3 regions of the Nocardiopsis sp. NPDC050513 genome follow, and region 3 is predicted to be linked to each of the others. Evidence: predicted binding sites of a transcription regulator. Region 3 holds the regulator's gene; each other region holds the start of a gene.
What was found. Region 3 encodes LexA, which represses DNA repair genes until DNA is damaged. Its sites were predicted from a motif close to TCGAACANNTGTTCGA; they were not measured.
Positions count from the first base shown of each region.

Region 1 (6,540 bases), on a different contig from region 3:
CCACGCCGATGGCCTACCCATCATTGTGTTGCGCATCGAACAAGTCGTTCCTTATAGCGCAACGGAGGTCACCATGATCCCTGCATGTGCCGTGGCGGACCTGCCCGAGGGTGAGGCGGTCCGCATTCCCGGTGAAGTCCCGATCGCGGTCTTCAACGCCGACGGCGAGTTCTACGCCGTCGACGACACGTGCAGCCACCAGGACGCCTCGCTCTCCGAGGGGTGGCTCGAAGGATGCTTCGTCGAGTGCCCGCTCCACGCCGCGAGCTTCGACCTGCGCACGGGCATGCCCACCGGCGCCCCGGCCAAGAAGCCGGTCCGGACGCACAAGGTCGTGGTCGAGGACGGCGTGGTCTACGTGGTCCCGCAGAACCAGGAGGCAGTCGCATGAGAACCGTCGCCGTCGTCGGGGCATCGCTGGCGGGACTGCGCGCGGTCGAGGAGCTCAGGGGGCAGGGATTCGACGGCCGGATCGTGGTCGTGGGAGAGGAGCCGCACCAGCCCTACGACCGTCCGCCGCTCTCGAAGGCCTACCTCGCGGGAACCTGCGCTCCGGAGAGCCTGAGCCTGGCCGACCGGTCCGACCTGGACGACCTGGCCGCGGAATGGCGTCTCGGAGTCCGCGCCGACTCCCTCGACCCCGCCACGCGGTCGGTACGGCTGTCCAGCGGGGAGGAGGTCGTCGCGGACGGGATCGTCGTCGCCACCGGCGGCCGGGCCCGCCAGCTGCCCGGTTCGGAGGGGCTGGCCGGAGTGCACACCGTCCGCACGGTCGAGGACGCGGCGGCCCTGCGCGCCGACCTGGACGACAGCTCGACCGGAGTGGTGGTGATCGGTGCGGGCTGGATCGGCTCCGAGGTCGCCTCGACCTGCCACGCGCTCGGGCGGCAGGTGACCGTGGTCGAGGCGAACCCGACACCGCTCGCGCGCGTCCTCGGCCCGGGCATGGGCGCGATCTGCGCCGCGCTGCACACCGATCACGGCGTGGCCCTGCGCACCGGCGTGGGCGTCGCGTCCCTGACGTCGACGGGCCTCGGCCCGTGGAAGCGCGTCAGCGGCGTGACGCTCGCCGACGGCACGCACCTGCCGGCGGACGTCGTCGTGGTCGGCATCGGCATGCTGCCCAACGCCGAGTGGCTCGCCGGATCCGGGATTCCGGTCGACGGCGGCGTGCTCTGCGACGCCGGATGCGTCACCCCGCTCCCGTCCGTCGTCGCGGTGGGCGACGTCGCCCGTTATCGCGGTCCCGGCGGACCGGTCCGGCACGAGCACTGGACCAACGCCTCCGAGCAACCCGCCACCGCCGTGCGCAACCTCCTGGCGGGCGCGACGATCGAGGAGTACCGGCCGACCGGCTACTTCTGGTCCGACCAGTACGGAACCCGGTTGCAGGTCGCCGGGCACCCCGCGGACGCCGACGAGGTCACCGTCGTCGACGGTTCGCCGAGCGATCGCCGGTTCGTCGCCGAATACCGCCGCCGGGGATCCGCCGTGGGCGTGCTCGCGATGAACAATCCCAAGCTCTTCGGTCGCCTCCGCCGACAACTGCGTGGGCGTGCGGCCCTGGCGTGACACGGCGGCCCCGACCGCGGAGCACGAACGGCGCCCGGCGGCGCCTCGCGGGATCCCCGCGAGGCGCCGTGTCCCCCGCCGCGCCCCCTTGACCCTCCCATCGGTGTGAACGTCGATGATGGTGGGAGAAGCACCGCTCACACCGAGGGAGCACCGATGTCCGACCCCGAAGCGCCGTTCGACCCGCGCGCCCTGCTCGCGGAGAGCCGACTGGGCGTCCTGGCCACGATCAGGTCCAACGGACGCCCGCAGCTGTCCCCCGTCATGCCCTTCTACGACCGGGACGCGGAGGTCCTGTACGTGTCGATGACCGAGGGCCGGGCCAAGACGGCGAACCTGCGCCGCGACCCGTGGGCGGCGCTGGAGGCCACCGCCCCCGACGGGAGGGCATGGGCCACCGCCGAGGGCCCGGTGGTCCTGACCGGCCCGGGCGCCGACCCCCGCGGACCCGAGGTCGAGGCGCTGGTGGACTACTACCGCCGCGCCGCCGGGGAACACCCGGACTGGGACGAGTACCGGTCGGTGATGGTCTCCGACCGCCGGGTGCTGATGACCATGGCGGTCGAGCACGTGTACGGAGACAGCATCCGCTGAGCCCGCCCGGGACCGGGGCGGCCCCGGGTGACCCGTGCTGGCGCACGTGCGCCAGGATCTCCCCCATGCCCTTCACCCTCAGCCACGCCGCGGCCGTCCTGCCGCTGGCCCGCACCCGGCTGCCCACGGCCGCGCTCGTCGTCGGCGCGCTCGTGCCCGACCTGCCGTACTACCTGCCGCTGCCGCTGGCGTCGGCGCACACCCACCACCCGTGGGGCGTGGGCACGGACGTGCTCATGGGCGCGGTGGTCCTGGCGCTGTACCGCTACGTCCTGCGGGCGCCGGCGCGCGCGCTCACCCCCTGGGGCGGCGCCGGGACCGGCGGTCGGCCGGGACCGCCCCTGGGCAGGGCGGCGCTGACCGCGGCGGCGCTGGCGGTCGGGGCGCTCACGCACATGGCGTGGGACTCCTTCACCCAGCTCGGCGGGGCGGCGGTCCGGGCGTGGCCGGTGCTGAGCACGCCGGTCGTCGGCCCGCACCTGCTGTTCAACGTGCTGATGTACGCGAGTTCGGCGGGCGGCCTGGCGGCGGTGGCCTGGTGGGCGGCGCGCCGCGCCCGGGCCGGGGAACGGGGCGACGCGGGGCTGGGCCCGCGGGTGCGCGGCGCCGTGCTCGCCGGGATCGCTCTGTGCGCCGGTGCGGGCGCGGTCGTCGGGGTGCTGGCCTCCGCGCCCGCTCCGAGCCTGTACGACGCGGTGCGCGACGCGCTGATCGGCCTGGTCACCGGCGGCTGTGCCGGGCTCGGCGGCTACACGGCGGCGTGGTGGGGGTGGCGCGGCGCCCGTGCCGGGTCCGGGGCCCGCGGGCGGGGACCGTCGGGCTCGGCGCCCGGCCCGCCCGTCACCCGTCCCGGCGTGCGGTGACCGCGTCGAAGTCCCGCACGAAGCGCGTCAGGAGCCGGGCGAGCGCGGCGCGGTCGTCGGCGGGCCAGTCGGCCGTGGCCTCGGCGACGGCCCGGCGGCGGAAGTCACGGATCCGCGCCAGGACACCTCTCCCCTGAGGGGTGGGCGCGAGCAGGGAGCGGCGCCCGTCGTGCTGGTCGGCCACGCGGCGCACCAGTCCGGCCGCGACGGCCTGGGCGGCGAGGCGGCTGGAGCGGGGTTGGTCGACGCCCAGGACCGCCGCGGCCTCGGTGACCGTGAGCGCCGTCTCCTCGTCCGCGGCGGACGCGACGGCGTCGAGGAGTTCGAAGACGCCGTCGGGGAGTCCGGTCGCGGTGTGTTCGCCGCGCCGTTCCGCCAGCCGTGCCAGCGCACGGCGGCGACGGGATCGGTGCAGGGCGTTGACGGCTGCCTCGATCTCCGCGCCGTCGACGTCGGGGTTGCCGTCCACGGCACCTCCATGCATAGTAGAAAACAACTACATGTCATTCTACATGCATATCTGCGCGGAGGCGGCGATGGACGTGCCCAGACCCATCGGATACTGGCTCAAGCACCTGCACGACCTGCTGGAGAGGCGGTTCGAGTCCACCCTCGACGACCTCGGCCTCGGCCGTCGGCACTGGCAGGTGCTCACCACCCTCAGCCGGGGCCCGTCCTCACGTGACGACCTGGAACGGGACCTGGCCCCGTTCCGGGCACGGGGCGCCGCGGACCTCGACGCCGTGCTCGCGGAGCTGGCCGATCGGGGGCGGATCCGGCGGGACGGGGACGGCCTCGCCCTCACCGACGAGGGCCGTGCCGTCCACACGGCCGCCGCGGCACGCGTCGAGGACACCCGCGCCGCGCTGCTGACGGGTGTGACCCCGGAGCAGTACGCCGAGACCGTGCGGATCCTGTCGGTCATGGCCGCCAACGCCGAGGCCGGCCTCCTCGCCCGGTCGCACCCCGAACGCGAACCGCGCCCGGGGCCCGCCCGATAGGGGCGGGAACGGGGGCACGGACATCGTCGGCCCTTGCGCCGTGGACGGGATTGCTCCACGATCGTCACCAGCCCGCTCCCGGCGCCGCCGGGGTGGGCGCCACCGACGACCCGCGACGGCGATGGAGTCCCACGTGCCGAACCCCCTGAACGACCGGGAGTCCGCGGCCGGGCTGGCGCGGCTCCAGTCCCTGGCGGAGGACGTCCTGGCGAACCTGGCCGAGCTCGAACGCGACCTCCCCGGGTTCGTGGACGGGTTGGGCGAGCGTCTGGCGGCCGAGCGCACCGGCCCCGCCCGGATGTACGCGCTGCGGGCCAACGCCCTCCTCCCGTCCGCCCTGTACGCCGAGGGTCTGGCGAGGTTGTCCCGGAACGACCACGCCGGAGCGGAGATCCTCCTGACCGCGGCGGCCCGCCGCCAGGACGAGGCGACCTCGCGGCTGCGGGCCTGGTCCGAGGCGGTCCCCTCGCTCCGGAACGAGGCGGAGGCGAGCGAGCGGCGCGGGTGGACGATGCGGTGGGAGACCAGCAAGGCCCTGCGCGGCCTCGGCCGGTGGCACGAGGCCCATGAGGTGCTGTCCGCCGTCCTGGAGCACGTCAGGCTGGACGGCCGCTTCGGCGAGGTCGGCAGGGACCTGGAGCTCGTGGAGGCCAGGATTCGCCAGGCGGACCTGGCGGCGGGCGGGCGCGGCGTGCGGGCCGCCCTCCAGGGGATGCGGCCCTCCTCCCGGAAGGCGGGCCGCCCTGGGCTCACCCCGGAGGGGTACGTGACCGCCACGGGGGAGGCGCCCCGGAGCCGCTCGCCCCTTCTGAGCACCCGCCCGCGGCCCGAACGCGAGCTGCGCCCGAGACGGGCGCGGTAGGGAGCGCCCGCCGGAGCCCGCCCCTCCTCCCGCCGCGGGCTCGGTGATCCCTGGAACCCCTGCGGTGACGGGCTTCCGGCCCCCTCCCACTCCGAGATCACGTCTTCGCAGGTCAGTGGCTTGCCCTGGTGAACACATGCGCTAGAATTCGTACATAAGTTCGATTTCGGTACTTCTTCCCCACCGACCACACCAGTGCCATGACCCGGGGAGGGAGTCCATGCCGCACGACCTCGGGCACGTGGACTTCGCGCACCTCAACGCCGTCTCCTCGGCCTCCATGCGCCACGGCGCCGTCGCACCGCACCACCTGGTCGAACGCGCCGCCGAACTCGACATGGACCTGCTCGCCCTCACCGACCGCGACGGCGTCTACGGCGCGGTCAAGCACGTGCGCGCCTGCCAGCGGGCCGGGCTGCGCCCCGTCCTGGGCTGCAACCTCGCCATCGCCTCCCCCGGCGGCGGGCGCGTCACCCTCCTGGCCCGCGGCGCACGCGGCTGGGCCTCCCTGTGCCGCCTGGTCACCCGGGCGCACACCGCCAAGCCCGCCGCCCCCGGCGCCGTCCCCGCCCTGTCCCCCGGCCTGCTCGCCGAGCACGCGGAGGGGATCGTCGTCCTGGTCGGCCCCGACTCCGACGTGGGCGCCGCCCTGGCCGACGACCGCCCCGGACGGGCCCGGCGCCTCCTGGAGCGGTGGCGGGCCAGCGCGACCACGGCCGTGGAGATCGTGGACCACTACCTCCCCGGTCAGCGGCGCACCGCCCGGGCCCTGCTCGACCTGGCCGCGGACACCCGGACCCTGGCGGTCCTCACCAACGCCGTGCGCTACCCGCGCGAGACCGACGCCGAGATCGCCCACGTCCTGGACCAGAGCGTCCAGTGGAAACCCGGCGGCGCCCGCCCCGGGCCCGCCACCAACCAGGCCCACCTCAAGAGCGGCGCCCACATGCTGGAGGTCGCCGAACGCGTCTGCGGCGACACCGCCCAGGCCCGCCGCCTCATCGCCCACACCCTGGCCCTGGCCTCCTCCTGTGCCCTGGACCCCGACGCCGACCTGGGGATGGACCGCGTCCACCTGCCCGACGTCCCCGAACCCCGCGAGCGGCTCTGGCGCGACTGCGACGACGGCCTGCACCGGCTCGGCCTGCACCGCGACCCCGGCGCCCGGCACCGCCTCGCCCAGGAACTGGAGGTCATCGAGTCCAAGGGCCTGTCCGCCTACTTCCTCACCGTCGCCGACGCCGCCGGGCGCATCCGCGACAAGGGCATCCGCTGTTCCATCCGCGGATCGGGCACCGGCAGCCTGGTCAACCACCTCCTGGGCGTGTCCGCCGTCAACCCGCTCGACCACGGGCTGGTCATGGAGCGCTTCCTGTCGCACAGCCGCACCGGGCTGCCCGACATCGACCTGGACGTGGAGTCGGCCCGCCGCCTGGAGGCCTACGACGCGGTGTTCGCCGCCTACCCCGACACCGCGTGCGTGTCCATGGCCGAGACCTACCGCGCCCGCAGCGCCATCCGCGACGTCGGCGCCGCCCTGGGCCTGCCCCCGCACGAGGTCGACACCCTGGCCAAGTCCTTCCCCCACGTGCGGGCCCGACAGATCCGCGCCGCCACCGAGGACCTGCCCGAACTCCACCACCTGCGC
Region 1 is NZ_JBITHK010000021.1:48,123-54,662, reverse strand. Features, by position in the region: gene ACIBFB_RS26045 (bifunctional 3-phenylpropionate/cinnamic acid dioxygenase ferredoxin subunit) at 74-391, shown strand; gene ACIBFB_RS26040 (NAD(P)/FAD-dependent oxidoreductase) at 388-1,572, shown strand; gene ACIBFB_RS26035 (PPOX class F420-dependent oxidoreductase) at 1,729-2,166, shown strand; gene ACIBFB_RS26030 (DUF4184 family protein) at 2,232-3,029, shown strand; gene ACIBFB_RS26025 (MarR family winged helix-turn-helix transcriptional regulator) at 3,007-3,498, opposite strand; gene ACIBFB_RS26020 (MarR family winged helix-turn-helix transcriptional regulator) at 3,530-4,030, shown strand; gene ACIBFB_RS26015 (hypothetical protein) at 4,164-4,892, shown strand; gene ACIBFB_RS26010 (DNA polymerase III subunit alpha) at 5,113-6,540, shown strand, end outside.
Region 1: a site for LexA is predicted at 5,041-5,056, ahead of ACIBFB_RS26010 (DNA polymerase III subunit alpha). Genes of this name have one in related genera too.

Region 2 (6,540 bases), on a different contig from region 3:
GCGCTCCGCCCGCGACGGCCACGAGGCGGCCGCGCCCGCGTCGGGGCGGTGTCGCACCGACCCCCTGCGGCGCGCGCGGCGGCTGGCCGGGGCCACCGGGGCCGCCAGGTCCTCCGGCGCCGCCCGCTCCGGAGCGGGCGTCGAACGGCTGCCCGTCGCGCGGGGTCAGGCCCGTCGGCGGACCCTGTCGGAACGGCGACGCGTGGCCGTCGGACGGTCCGTGGCGGCCGTGAGCCGCCGCCGGATCCCCTTGGGGAGGGCGCCCTCCGGGGTCCGCGGGTCGCCCCGTGCCCGGCCCGGGTCCGTGGGGCGGTCGGCCGACGTACACGGTCGTCTGCGGTCCGGAGGGCGCGTACCCGGATCGCGCGTCGTGGACCTGGGTCGGGGCGGCCGGGGCCTGGATCGGCGTGACCCGCGTCGGCTCAGCGGACCGGTGCTCCGACACGGGAGGCGGGCCCGGCACCGGGGGTGGGCCCGGCGGCGCCCAGGAGGTGCTGATGGTACGCCGCACCTCAGCCTCCTCGGGCTCCTCCTGCCCGGTCAGCAGGGCGAGGATCCGACTGGCGGTCGGACGGTTCGCGGGCGACTTGTCGAGCGCGGCGCCCACCAGGTCCGACAGGCTCGGATCCAGCCCCTCCAGGCGCGGCGGGGCGGTGGAGATGTTGTGCAGCACGGCGGGGACGGTGGCGGCGTCGAAGGGGGCGGATCCGGTGCCGGCGAACGCGACGAGGCATCCCCACGCGAAGACGTCGGCGGCGGGGGCGGCCCTCTCCCCGAGGATCAGTTCGGGGGCCAGGTACGAGGGCGTGCCGATGAGTTGACTGGAGTGGGTGACCGCGCCGTCCTCGTCGTCCAGAGCGCGGGCGATCCCGAAGTCGATGACCTTGGGGCCCACGGTGGACAGGAGGACGTTGGCGGGCTTGAGGTCGCGGTGGACCACCCCGGAGCCGTGGATCGCGGTGAGCGCCGCGGCGACGCCCAGCGCCAAGCCCTCCAGCGTGCCGCCGCGCATCGGGCCCTCCGCGCGGACGTGCTCGTCGAGGGTGGGGCCGGAGACGTACTCCGACACGATGAAGAGCGGGTCCCCGTCCAGGCGCGCGTCGAGCACGGCGGCGGTGGAGAACCGGGCCACGCGCCGGGCGGACCCGACCTCGCGCGCGAACCGGAGCCGGAACGCCTCGTCGTCGGCCAGGTCGGGGCGGATGAGCTTGACGGCGACGGGGCGGTCCGCGGTGTCCCGGGCGAGGTAGACCGTTCCCATTCCTCCCCTGCCCAGGCGGCTGACGATCCGGTAGCCGCCGAGTTCGCGCGGATCCCCCGCGCGCAGGGGGCGGCCGCTCTGATGCCCGTTCGACGTCACAGTTGAGGGTCCTCGCATGGATCGGGGAGGGTGCGCGGCTCAGCGTACCGAGGTCGGAGGGCCGCGGGTTCCGGTGTGGTCAGCCTGCGCACGGACCTTCGGAACGACCTTCGGGTCGGACCCTCGCGGTCCCGCGCGGGGGTTCGGTCGGGGGGACGCCCGCGCGCGCGAAACGGTTCCGCGGGGGTGCGGATTTCGCTAGTCTTAGAACACACGTTCGAACGCCGGCCCGTGCTTCCTCCGGGCGGGCGGTCCGGCGGCGTGCGTCTGGGCAGGGGTCGGTCGAGGTTGAGGGGGAGCGCGGTGGGGCGGTACTACGGCGCGGAGGTCACGGTCGTCGAGGACGACGGGCGGCCGGCCAGGTTCACGTGGAACGGTCGGGTCTACGGGGTGCGGAGGATCCTCGACCACTGGGTGACCGTCCGCATGGACTGGAGCCCGGCCAGCACCTCGGAGGTGCCCGAACGCCGCCACTGGCGGGTGGAGGCCGGAACCGCCCACGCCCAGGGGGTGTACGAGCTGCGCCACGACACCGCGACGGGGGAGTGGCTGCTGTCGCGGGTCTGGGACTGAGGCCGGGCCCCAGGGCGGTGCGACCGCTCGGACGGTGCTCCGCCGGTCAGCGTCCCAGGTCGGCGGGCAGGAGGCTGTAGACCGCCAGGTCGGCCCGGCCCGCGTGCAGCGGCATCGCGCTGCGTTCGACGCCTTCCAGGGTGAACCCGGCGCGCTCGGCCACCCCGCGCGAACCGGCGTTGTCCGTGGCGGCCTTGATCTCCACGCGCTGGAAGCCCTGGTCGATCGCCCACCGCGAGACCGCGACAGCGGCTTCGGTCGCCAGCCCCCGGCCCCGCGCCCAGGGCGACACCCAGTAACCGATCTCGGTGTTCATCGCGGGCCACAGGGTGCGCAGCAACCCGACGCACCCCACGAGACGGCCGCTCTCCCGCTCCTCCATCGCCCACTGCTGCCCGTCGCCGCTGGTGCGCAGAAGCGTCGTGGTCTCCCGGCACCAGCGTTCGGCGGCCTCGCGGGTGTAGGGCGTGCCGGGGGAGGGGATGGGCACCCACCGCTGGAGTTCGGGGTCGGTGCAGGCGGCGTACACGTCGTCGATGTCGCCCTCGACGAACGCGCGCAGCCTCAGCCGCTCCGTCTCCAGGATCACGGTCGGCAGGATCCACTGGGAGGGGTCGCGCGGCGGGGCGTCGGGCATGGGCGGGGCGGGTCCTCGGTCGTCGGGCAATGCGCACACCCTACGCGTTGTGGAACATTCTTCGCGTATCTGGATGATCTACGACGTACAGGTGCTGAACGTACGCACTTCCCCACACAGGGTTCACCGCAGTATCCCACCGCGCCGACGCCCCACCGCGCGCTCCTCAGCCCCGGCCGCGGACGACCCGCTGGCGGATCTCGGTGTCGAACACCTCGGAGAACGCGTTCCCCGGGCACTCGGTGTCCAGCCAGTCGCGGTGCCGCGAGATCGTCCGCGCCGGAGTCCTCGCGCCGGTGCCCGGGTGGACGTACTCGATCTCCGCGGCCGGGTCCGCGCCCGTCACGGCGCACAGCAGACGCAGGACGTCGACCAGGGAGTCCCGGGCCGCCTGGGTGGGCAGTTCGTCCGTGAAGTCACCCAGCAGGCACACGCCGACGTTGCCGTGGTTGAACGTGTAGGCGTGCCCGGCCGTCACCGACGCGGCGCGGCCCGGCCTCGGCCGACCGGAGAAGACCGGCACCCCGTCCCCGCCCGAGTGGCGACCCTCGTAGACCACGCCGTCGGGGTCGATCAGCACGTGGTAGCCGATGTCCCCCCACGCCAGCTGGACCGCGTGCAGGTGGTAGACCGCCCGCACGTCGGCCGCGTGGTCGCCGCTGGTCGCCAGGGCGGTGTGGTGCACGGTGAGCGCCTGCACGGGGTGGAACTCCGCGGGCCAGAGGTCGTTGCCCTCGTCGTCGAAGCGGTACGACTCGTCCGCGCCCCAGCCCGCGCGGGTCACGAACCGTGCGGACGGGCGTCCGTAGGGGCCGCTCAGGGTCTGGTAGCCCCCGTCCGGAGCCGACAGGGACGTGCGGGCGGGGCCGTCGAGGCGCAGCGCCTCTCCGTCGCTCAGGTTCAGCGCCGACGTCTGGGCGCCGCCGCGCACCTCGTAGCCCGTGGCTCCCTCGGGGGCGCGGACGACGGCGGAGGAGACGGGGTCCCGGTCGTCCCGTCCCGAGGTGTGCAGGTGCACCGGTTCCCAGGCGCCGAGGACTCCGCCGGTCTCGAAGCGGATGGCGGGTTCGGTGCGCGTCGTCACGGGCCGGGTCACCGTCACGACGTCGAAGCGGGTGTCCGGGCGGACCAGGCCAGCGGCGGCGGAGGCCGGTTCGGCCATGACACGGGGGATCTCCAGGGCCGTGTCGGCCAGGGCGGGACCGCGCGCGGGCAGTGCGGTGCCGAGCGCGGTCAGGCCCGCGAGGGCGGTGGAACTGGCCAGGAATGAGCGGCGTCGCATACTTCGTCCTTCTCTGCGGGCGGCGATGGACAGGCCCTGCCGTCGGCGGGGACGGACGCCTGGGGCGCGCCGCCCGGCGCCGGTCGCGGATCGGGCCGTTCCCGGGGGCGGGGGGAGGCCCGGACAGCCTGCCACAAGCCCGTGTGCGTCGGCGTTTCGGCGCGCCACGGTGGATTCTCGGAGCCGACCCGACCTTGGCGATGGGTGGGCTCTCGTGGTGCTTACGGGGTGTTTGGGTAGCGTGGCGCCGTCGGGACGAGAGGAGAACACGTGCGGGACGACCACGACCTACGGCACCACGGCGACGCCGAGGTCGGTGCGGGGCTGCTCGACTTCGCCGTCAACGTGCGTGCGGCGGCGCCCCCGGAGTGGCTCGCGCGGAGACTGGCCGAATCGCTCGCGACCCTGGGCTCCTATCCCGATCCCGGGGCCGCGCGGGCGGCCGCGGCCCGCCGCCACGGGCGTGACGCGGGCGAAGTCCTGTTGACCGCCGGGGCGGCGGAGGCGTTCGTCCTGATCGCCCGTGCCCTGCAGCCGCGTCGCGCGGTGGTGGTGCACCCGCAGTTCACCGAGCCCGAGGCGGCGCTGCGCGCGGCCGGGCACGCGGTGGAGCGGGTCCTGCTCCGGCCCGACTTCGTCCTCGACCCGGCGCTCGTGCCCGAGGACGCCGACCTGGTCGTGCTCGGCAACCCCACCAATCCCACGTCCGTGCTGCACCCGGCCGGGGTCGTGGCGTCGCTCGCCCGTCCCGGACGGGTCCTGGTCGTGGACGAGGCCTTCGCCGACTGCGTTCCCGGGGAGCCCGAGTCCCTGGCGTCCCGGGGGGATCTGCCCGGGCTGGCGGTGGTGCGCAGCCTGACCAAGACGTGGTCGCTGGCGGGGTTGCGCGCGGGGTACGTGGTGGCCGGTTCCGGCCTCGTGCGGACGTTGTCGGCGGCCCAGCCGCTGTGGGCGGTGTCCACTCCGGCGCTGGTGGCGACCGAGGCCTGCTGCTCGCCGGAGGCCGTCGCGGAGGCGGAGCGTTGGGCGGTGGGGCTCGCCGGGCGCAGGGAGGGCCTGGCATCGGCGTTGAGCGGGCTGGGGCTGACCGTCGTGCCGTCGGCCCGGGCGTCGTTCCTCCTGGTCGGGTCGCCGGACGGGGAAGGACTCAGGCGGAGGCTGCGGGAGCGCGGCGTGGCCGTTCGGCGGGGGGACACGTTCCCGGGGCTGGGGCCGGAGTGGTTCCGGGTGGCGGTGCGCGGAACCGACGCCAACCGCGTCCTGGAGCGGGCTCTGGCAGAGTTGACCAGGTGAGTGTCCGGACGCGTCGGGGTGGTCGCGAGGGGCGGGGACCCGGGTGAACGGTAGAAACATCGCAGACTACGCTTACCGGTCTATGTCGGATCAGGCGGACAACGGGTAGTCGACACCTCTTCGGGGAGCGTTCATGACCAACGGTGACCGCGGGTCAGCCCGCCGCGGCGGCGCGCAGGGGTCGTCCCGGAAACGGAGCGGGGACTCCGCCGCGGGCGCGGGCGACGCCGGGGGACTCCTGGACGGGCTGCCCGAGAGCGGTCGGGGCGCCCAGCCCGTCCAGCCTCGACGCGACACCAATCCGTTCCGGCAGCCGCCCCGGCCGTCGGTGCCGCGCACGGACCCGACGACCACGGAGCCGATTCCGACGACGGTCGGGCAGACTCCGCCCGCGCCGGTACACGGGCAGGAGAGCGGGACCTCGGGAGGGTCGGCGACGTCCGCCGCCGGGGTGCCGACGGCGCCCCCGGAACCCGCGCCCGCCGTGCGGGGTGACGCGGGGGCCGTTCGGTGGGACGCGGGGGACGCAGCGGCGTCCGTGCCGGCCGCGGCGATCCCGCCGGAGCCCGACGCCGCCGCCGAACCGGCGGATCCCGCTCCGCGGGCGGCGGCACACGCCGAAGCCGCGGCGGCCGGGCCCGCCGCCGCGGAGCAGGCCGCTCTCGTCGAACCGCCCGGGCTCGCCCCACACGCCACCCACGGCGGAGCCGCCACGACCGGCCCAGCCGCAACGCCGTCCGTAGCCGCCGTGCGGTCCTCTCCCGCCGCACCCGCCGCATCCGGCGCTCCCGCCTCTTCCGCAGCGTCGGCGACCCCCGGTACAGCCTCAGCGGGGCACCCGGCATCGGGGCGGGCCGCACCGACCGCACCCGCCGCACCGACCGCACCCGCCGCACCGACCGCACCCGCCGCACCGACCGCACCCGCCGCACCGACCGCACCCGCCGCACCGGTCGCACCCGCGCCACCCACCGCGCCCCGCCGCGGACAGACCGCCGCCGCGCCCGCGCGACCGGCGCCCGCACCGGCCGTCGGCGACCCGCGACCCAACGTCATCCCGTTCCGCGCGAGTGACCGCGCCCCTGCCCAGGGCGGCGCCCGCCCCCACCCGGCGCCCGCACCGACCACGGCACCCACCGCCCACGGACACCACCCCACCCCACCCGGACCCGAGCAACCGCGTCCCACGACCACGGAAGCGGAGCGGAGCAACACCGTGCAAGCACAGCAAGCCGCCGAGCCCCACCCGGAGCCCGCGACCACCGGTCAGCGGCCCCAGCAAGCCCCTCCGGCCCACGCCGCCCCCGAGCCACCGGCCGATCACACCTACGGCGCCCCCGAACGCGACGCCGTCTACCGGGCCATCAGCGAGCGCCGCGACGTCATCGACGGTTT
Region 2 is NZ_JBITHK010000011.1:47,672-54,211, reverse strand. Features, by position in the region: gene ACIBFB_RS19805 (serine/threonine-protein kinase) at 1-1,360, opposite strand, end outside; gene ACIBFB_RS19800 (DUF6504 family protein) at 1,664-1,933, shown strand; gene ACIBFB_RS19795 (GNAT family N-acetyltransferase) at 1,980-2,570, opposite strand; gene ACIBFB_RS19790 (peptidoglycan recognition family protein) at 2,737-3,852, opposite strand; gene cobC (Rv2231c family pyridoxal phosphate-dependent protein CobC) at 4,123-5,145, shown strand; gene cobT (nicotinate-nucleotide--dimethylbenzimidazole phosphoribosyltransferase) at 6,362-6,540, shown strand, end outside.
Region 2: a site for LexA is predicted at 1,566-1,581, ahead of ACIBFB_RS19800 (DUF6504 family protein). Genes of this name have one in related genera too.

Region 3 (6,540 bases):
AGCTGAAGAGCTGGTGGACGAGGGCGTACTTGAGTTCGTGGTCGAAGACCTCGGCGTCAGCGTCGTCCCCGAAGTAGCCGTGGGCCCGGCCGGTGGCGGTGTAGACGCCGACGACCCGGTCGACGAGCTGCTTGAGGCTCCATTCGCGCTCGGGGGTGCCCGGGACGCCGCGGAAGTACTTGCTCGCCACGATCTGCGTCGCGTTCATCGACCAGGAGGTGGGGAACTCCACACCGCGCTGCTCGAAGTTGACCGTCCCGTCACGCCAGTTGGTCATGACGACGTCGCGGCGTTCCCATGCGAGGGTGTCGTAGGGGTGGACGCCGGGTGCGGTGTGGACGCGCTCGATCCGGAGCCCCTCGTGTCCGGACTTCCCGCCGGTGTTCTCCGTCATGACGGCATCTCCCCCGAGAATGCGTCTGGAGGGTGTTACTCGCTGGTCGGCCCCGTGTCGGCCTGGTGGTCCTGGCGCAGGCTGGCGATCTCGGCCTCGAAGTCGGCGAGGCTCTCGAACCCGCGGTAGACGCTGGCGAAGTGCAGGTAGGCGACCTCGTCCAGTTCGCGCATCGGACCGAGGATGGCCAGTCCGATCTCGTGCGCGGGGACTTCAGCCAGACCCCGGCTGCGGATCTCCTCCTCGACGCGCTGGCCGAGCTTGGCGAGCGCGTCCTCGGAGACCGGGCGGCCCTGGCAGGCCCGGCGCACTCCGGCGATGACCTTGGTGCGGCTGAACGGTTCGGTGACCCCCGAGCGCTTGGCGACCATCAACAGGACGGTCTCCTGGGTGGTGAACCTGCGCTCGCACACGGGACAGGACCGGCGGCGCCTGATGGCCGCCCCGTCGTCGGTGGACCTGCTGTCGATCACCCGGGTGTCCGGATGTCGGCAGAACGGACAATGCATCCCTGTTCACCTGCTTCCTCACGACGACCCGTACGTCCACTTAACCACAAGTTCTGGGCTTTCGCCCCTCCGCGACTCCTAGATGTTGTGGTTGAACCTAGACCGCCACGCGGCGTCCCGCAACCTGTCCGGAGCGTGTCCCGCCCACGGGACGGCGGACCCGGACGGGGCGGGTCCGTCAGGGCGCACGAGGGAACGGGGAGAGTCGGCGGACGGTCCGCGGGAGGGTCGCGGTCCGCCCGAAATCCGGTTGCAAGGATACCGCCGAACGGCCCCCGAACACCGCGCCCCAGGGGTCGGGGAATGGCCGACGACCGCGTACGCAGGGGGTTCGCGACGCGGGCGGCCCCGGAGAGACCAGACCCACACCGGCACCGGCGCCGACGTGTTCGCGTATTCCGGGGACAGCGGCGGGAGTACACGTGTACACGTAAGTGGAGGCCGGTAATTGACCGCGAAAACACGCGGGCCATTATCGACGGCCTCGAACGCTTGTTTGATATCACCGTCTGCAACGACTAATGTTGACGTTGATTTCACTCCGGTTTCGTCGGCGTTGGCGCGGACCGGAGGTGGGCAGTCACCCGAGACGGCCCTGACCGAACCGAACGCCGAGGAGGCCCGGCCGTGCCGGAGGAGAACCCCGGAAGCACCACCGTCCTCTCGCCCGTGGGCGACACGGGCGGGCCGAAGCCCGACGCCCCCAAACTCACGGCGCGTCAGCAGAGTGTGCTGAACTGTATTCAGCGGTACGTACGGGAGCGCGGTTTCCCGCCCTCGATAAGGGAAATCGGCGACGCGGTCGGCCTGTCCAGTCCCTCCAGCGTGGCGCATCAGCTCAAGGTGCTCCAGCGCAAGGGGTACCTGCACCGCGACCAGAACCGCCCGCGCGCGGTGGAACTGCGCACGCCCGGCCGTGCGTCCGGCGCCAAGGTGGACCCGGCGGAGTTCACCGCGGACGCCTCGCGGGCGGCTGCCGTCCCGCTGGTCGGCCGGATCGCCGCGGGCGGACCGATCCTCGCGGAGGAGTCCGTGGAGGACGTGCTCTCCCTTCCGCGTCAGCTGGTCGGCGAGGGCCGGCTGTTCATGCTCACCGTGGTCGGTGACTCGATGACCGACGCCGCCATCACCGACGGCGACATGGTGGTCGTCCGGCAGCAGCCGGAGGCCAACAACGGCGACATCGTGGCCGCCCTGCTCGACGACGAGGCCACGGTCAAGGTGCTGCGCCGCGCGGACGACGGCCACGTGTGGCTCATGCCGCGCAACGACGCCTACGAGCCCATCAACGGTGACGACGCCACCATCCTGGGCAAGGTCGTCGCCGTCATGCGCCGGGTCTGAGGCGGCGCCGGGCCGGTCCGGGAGGGCGCCGCGGGCTCCCGGGCCGGGCCGCTACGCTGAGGAGCGTGTCCACAGCCACCTCCTCTCCCGTGACCGGTCGCCGACGCCTGCTCGCGGCCGTCGGCGCGGCCACCGGTCTCCTGCTCGCCACGGCCTGCTCCGGCGAGGCCCCCTCGGTTCCCCCGCCCGCGGTCAGCGGCTCGGAGCGGGACCTGTCCTTCACCGTGGACGGCACGAGGGTGTTCGGGACCTTCACGGCCCCCACCGACACCGCGGGCGCCGTTCCCGCCGCCCTCATCGTCTCCGGCAGCGGGCCCACCGACCGGGACGGCAACGCACAGACCCGACCCGACGCGGACACCAATCTGAACCTCGCCCGCGTGCTGGCCGACGCCGGGGTGGCCTCGCTCCGCTACGACAAGCTCGGCAGCGGCGAGACCGGTCTGGGCGACCTGGATCCGGAGGCGCCGATCGACCCCGAGGTCCACGACCGCCAACTCGTGGCCGCCTACGAGCAGCTCACCGCCCAACCGGGGGTCGACCCCGACCGCACGGTCGTCGTCGGGCACAGCGAGGGCGCGTTGTTCGCCCTCCGCGCGCACGACCTCCTGGACACGTCACCCGCCCTGGTGCTCGCCGCCCCGCCCGGCACCCGCTACCTTGATCTCATCGACCGCCAGCTCACCGAGCGGATCCGTGTGGGCGAGGCTCAGGGCCGGATCGGTGAGACCGACAGCGTCACCGTGCTCTCCGACGCACGGGCCGGACGGGCCGCCCTGCGCGGCGGACGGGATCTGCCCGACGACCTGTCGCCGCTGCTGGAGACCGTCTACTCCGAGCAGAACGCGGCCTTCCTCGGCTGGATCGACGCCTTCGACCCCGTCGACCTGGCCGAGGACGTCCCCGAGGACACCTCCGTGCTGGTGTTGTGGGGCGAGGAGGACGCCCAGATCCCACGTTCGGACATCGACCGGCTCATGACCGGCTTCGCCGACGCCGAGCGCGTCGACATCCCCGACGCCGACCACGTGTTCCGCGAATTCCGGGACCGGCCGGGCGCCGCCGTCCTGGACGCCGACCGCCCCTTCGCCCCCGAGGTCGCCCCGGCCCTGGAGGACTTCCTGGCCCAGGCCTGGTGAGGATCAGGAGGGCAGGTCGGCGACCACGGCCCGCGCGAGTTCCTCGGCCGTCTCCAGTCCCCGCTCAGGCTCGGCCGCGCGCGTGACCGCGTAGTCCGCGGCCACCCCGTAGCAGGTCTCCACGTACAGGTTGGACACCCGCGCGCCCACACAGGCGAACGGGAAGTCCGACGCGTCCGTCCACGAGAAGGCCTCGTCGCCGATGCCCTCGACACGGCCGGCTCCCTGGTTCGCGGTCGTGTTCCGCAGGTTGTCGGCGGCCGTCCGGATCCCGCCGGGGTTGGGCGCGGCCACCATCACCAGGGTCGCGAAGGAAGGAACCGCGTCGCCCGGTCCCTCGGGGGTGGACCACCGGCACTGCCATCCGGTGCCGAACGAGTCCTGCTCGCTCCCCACCGGCTGCTCCAGCTCCAGCGTGTGGGCGGGCACCAGCTCGTCGAGCACGTCGGTCTCCCCGACCGCGCACGCGGGCGCGGCGTCGAAATCGCCCGACTCCAGGGTGTCGCGGTTGACGACGAACCACACTCCTCCGGCCACGACCAGCACGACGACCAGGGCCAGGGCCGCCACGCCGGCCACCGCGCAGCCCCGGCTCTGGGGTTGGGCCGAGGAGACGACCGGACGGGGGTGTTCGGGGTTCACACTGCCTCCACGAGTCGCTCGGCGACGCGCACCGCCGCCTCGCGCGCGTCCTCCCGCTCCACCGGACCGTCTCCGGAGACGCCGGAGTAGGCCACCCTGACCAGCAGGTTGTCGCTCTGGAAGACCAGGTCGGCGGTGCCCGGCGCCTGCTCCTCCCACACGTGCGCCGCGACGTCCGGCCCGAGCGCGACCTCGTCGACGCTGTGCGGGACGACCGCCGCCAGCGCGCCCTCGGCGTGCTGCACGCCCGAGACCGGCTCTTCGCCCGATGTGTCGGTGAACAGCGCGGAGAACTCCACCCGCAGCGTTCCGGGGGCGTCGGCGCGGCCCAGTGAGGTCCACGCGCACACGGTGGTGTGCCCGCCCGGCCTCGGCCCGGACTCGGCGGACTCGACCACCGCGTCGGGCAGCGCCTCGGTCACCGCGTCCTCGGGAACCACCGCGCAGTCGGGCGCCGAGGTGTGGACGTCGTCCTCCCCGGGAACGTCGGGGTCGCCGCCCGCCAGGACCAGCCCGCCGCCGATCGCCGCCGCGGCGAGCACCGCCGCGCCGCCCACGATGACGACGCCGCGCACCAGCGCGCCGCCCGCCCTACCCGCTGGGGACACCCGCCCACCGCCTCCCTGTCGGTCGTCGCTCGCTCCGGCTCGTCATACGGAGGCGGCGGCCGCCGGACGCGACCGCCGCCTCCGTCGCCGGATCAGCCGACGACGATGTTCACCAGCTTCGGCGCGCGCACGATCACCTTGCGGATCTGCTTGTCACCGATGAATCCCCGGGCCTTCTCCGAGGCCAGCGCCAGCCGCTCCAGCTCCGCCGGGTCGATGTCGGGCGCCACGGACAGCTTGTCGCGGACCTTGCTCTGCACCTGCACCACGCAGGTCACCGACTCCTGGACCAGCAGTTCCGGGTCGGCCTCGCGCCAGTTGCCGACGGCCACGCTGCCGGTGTGCCCCAGCCGCTCCCAGCCCTCCTCGGCCACGTACGGCGCGAACAGGGACAGCGCGACGGCCACGAACTCCGCCGCCTCGCGCACGGCCGGGTCGGCGGCGCCGGGGCCGGTGTCGATCGCCCGGCGCGTGGCCGAGACCAGTTCCATGGTGCGCGCGATGGCCACGTTGAACCTGCGGGCCTCGACCAGGGTCGTGATCTGGTCGATCGTGCGGTGGGTGATCCGGCGCAGGTCGGTGTCCCCGGCGGCGGCGTCGGTCCCCGGCGCGCTGGCCGCGCCCGCCTCGCTCATCACACGGAACGCGCGGTTGAGGAACTTCTGCGCGGCGGTGCAGGACACGTCCGCCCAGTCGACGTCCTCCTCGGGCGGGCTGGCGAAGAGCATGGTCAGGCGGACGGCGTCCACGCCGTAGGCCTCGATCTCCTTGCCCAGGTCCACGCCGTTGCCCAGGGACTTGGACATCGCCCGGCCCTCGTTGATGACCTGGCCCTGGTTGGTCAGGCGGCGGAACGGCTCGGTGAAGGAGAGCATGCCCAGGTCGTGCAGGACCTTGGTGAAGAAGCGCGCGTACAGCAGGTGCAGGGTCGCGTGCTCCTTACCCCCGATGTAGTGGTCGACGGGGCCCCACGTGTCGACCGCCTCGGTGTCGAAGGGCGCGGTGTCCAGACGCGGGGAGCAGTAGCGAAGGAAGTACCAGGACGAGTCGACGAACGTGTCCATGGTGTCGGTGTCGCGGTTGGCCGGGCCGCCGCAGGAGGGGCAGTCCACCTCGACCCAGTCGGTGGCGGCGGCCAGCGGCGACACGCCCCGCGGCGCCAGCTCGGCGCCCTTGAGCTCGGGCAGCGTGACCGGCAGCTGGTCGTCGGGGACCGGCACCTCACCGCAGGAGGGGCAGTGGACGATCGGGATCGGGGTGCCCCAGTAGCGCTGGCGGGACAGCAGCCAGTCGCGCAGGCGGTAGTTGATCGCCGCGTCGCCCGTGCCGCGCTCGGCCAGCACCTCGATGATGCGGTCGATCGCGTCGGTCTTGGCCAGACCGTCCAGCGGCCCGGAGTCGCGCAGGGTGCCCTCGCCCGCGGCGGCCACACCGGTCTCGGCCGGGTCGGGTTCACCGGTCTCCACGACCACCCTGACGGGGAGGTCGAAGGCCAGGGCGAAGTCGAGGTCGCGCTGGTCGTGCGCGGGCACGGCCATGATCGCGCCGTGGCCGTAGTCGGCCAGCACGTAGTCGGCGGCCCAGACGGGCATGCGCTGCCCGTTGACCGGGTTGACCGCGTACCGGCCCAGGAACACACCGGTCTTGGGCCGCTCGGTGGCCTGGCGCTCGATGTCGGACAGCTTGGCGACCTCGGCACGGTAGGCGTCGAAGGCCTCCCGCTGCTCGGGCGCGCACAGCTCCTCGGCCAGGTCCGCGTCGGCGGCCACGACGAAGAACGTGGCTCCGTACAGGGTGTCGGGCCGCGTGGTGAACACGGTCACCGGTTCGTCGCGTCCCTCGATGGCGAAGCGGACGTCCGCGCCGACGGAGCGGCCGATCCAGTTGCGCTGCATGGCCAGGAT
Region 3 is NZ_JBITHK010000008.1:246,051-252,590, forward strand. Features, by position in the region: gene ACIBFB_RS16925 (vitamin B12-dependent ribonucleotide reductase) at 1-394, opposite strand, end outside; gene nrdR (transcriptional regulator NrdR) at 430-903, opposite strand; gene lexA (transcriptional repressor LexA) at 1,531-2,247, shown strand; gene ACIBFB_RS16940 (alpha/beta hydrolase family protein) at 2,313-3,386, shown strand; gene ACIBFB_RS16945 (hypothetical protein) at 3,390-4,028, opposite strand; gene ACIBFB_RS16950 (hypothetical protein) at 4,025-4,636, opposite strand; gene leuS (leucine--tRNA ligase) at 4,729-6,540, opposite strand, start outside.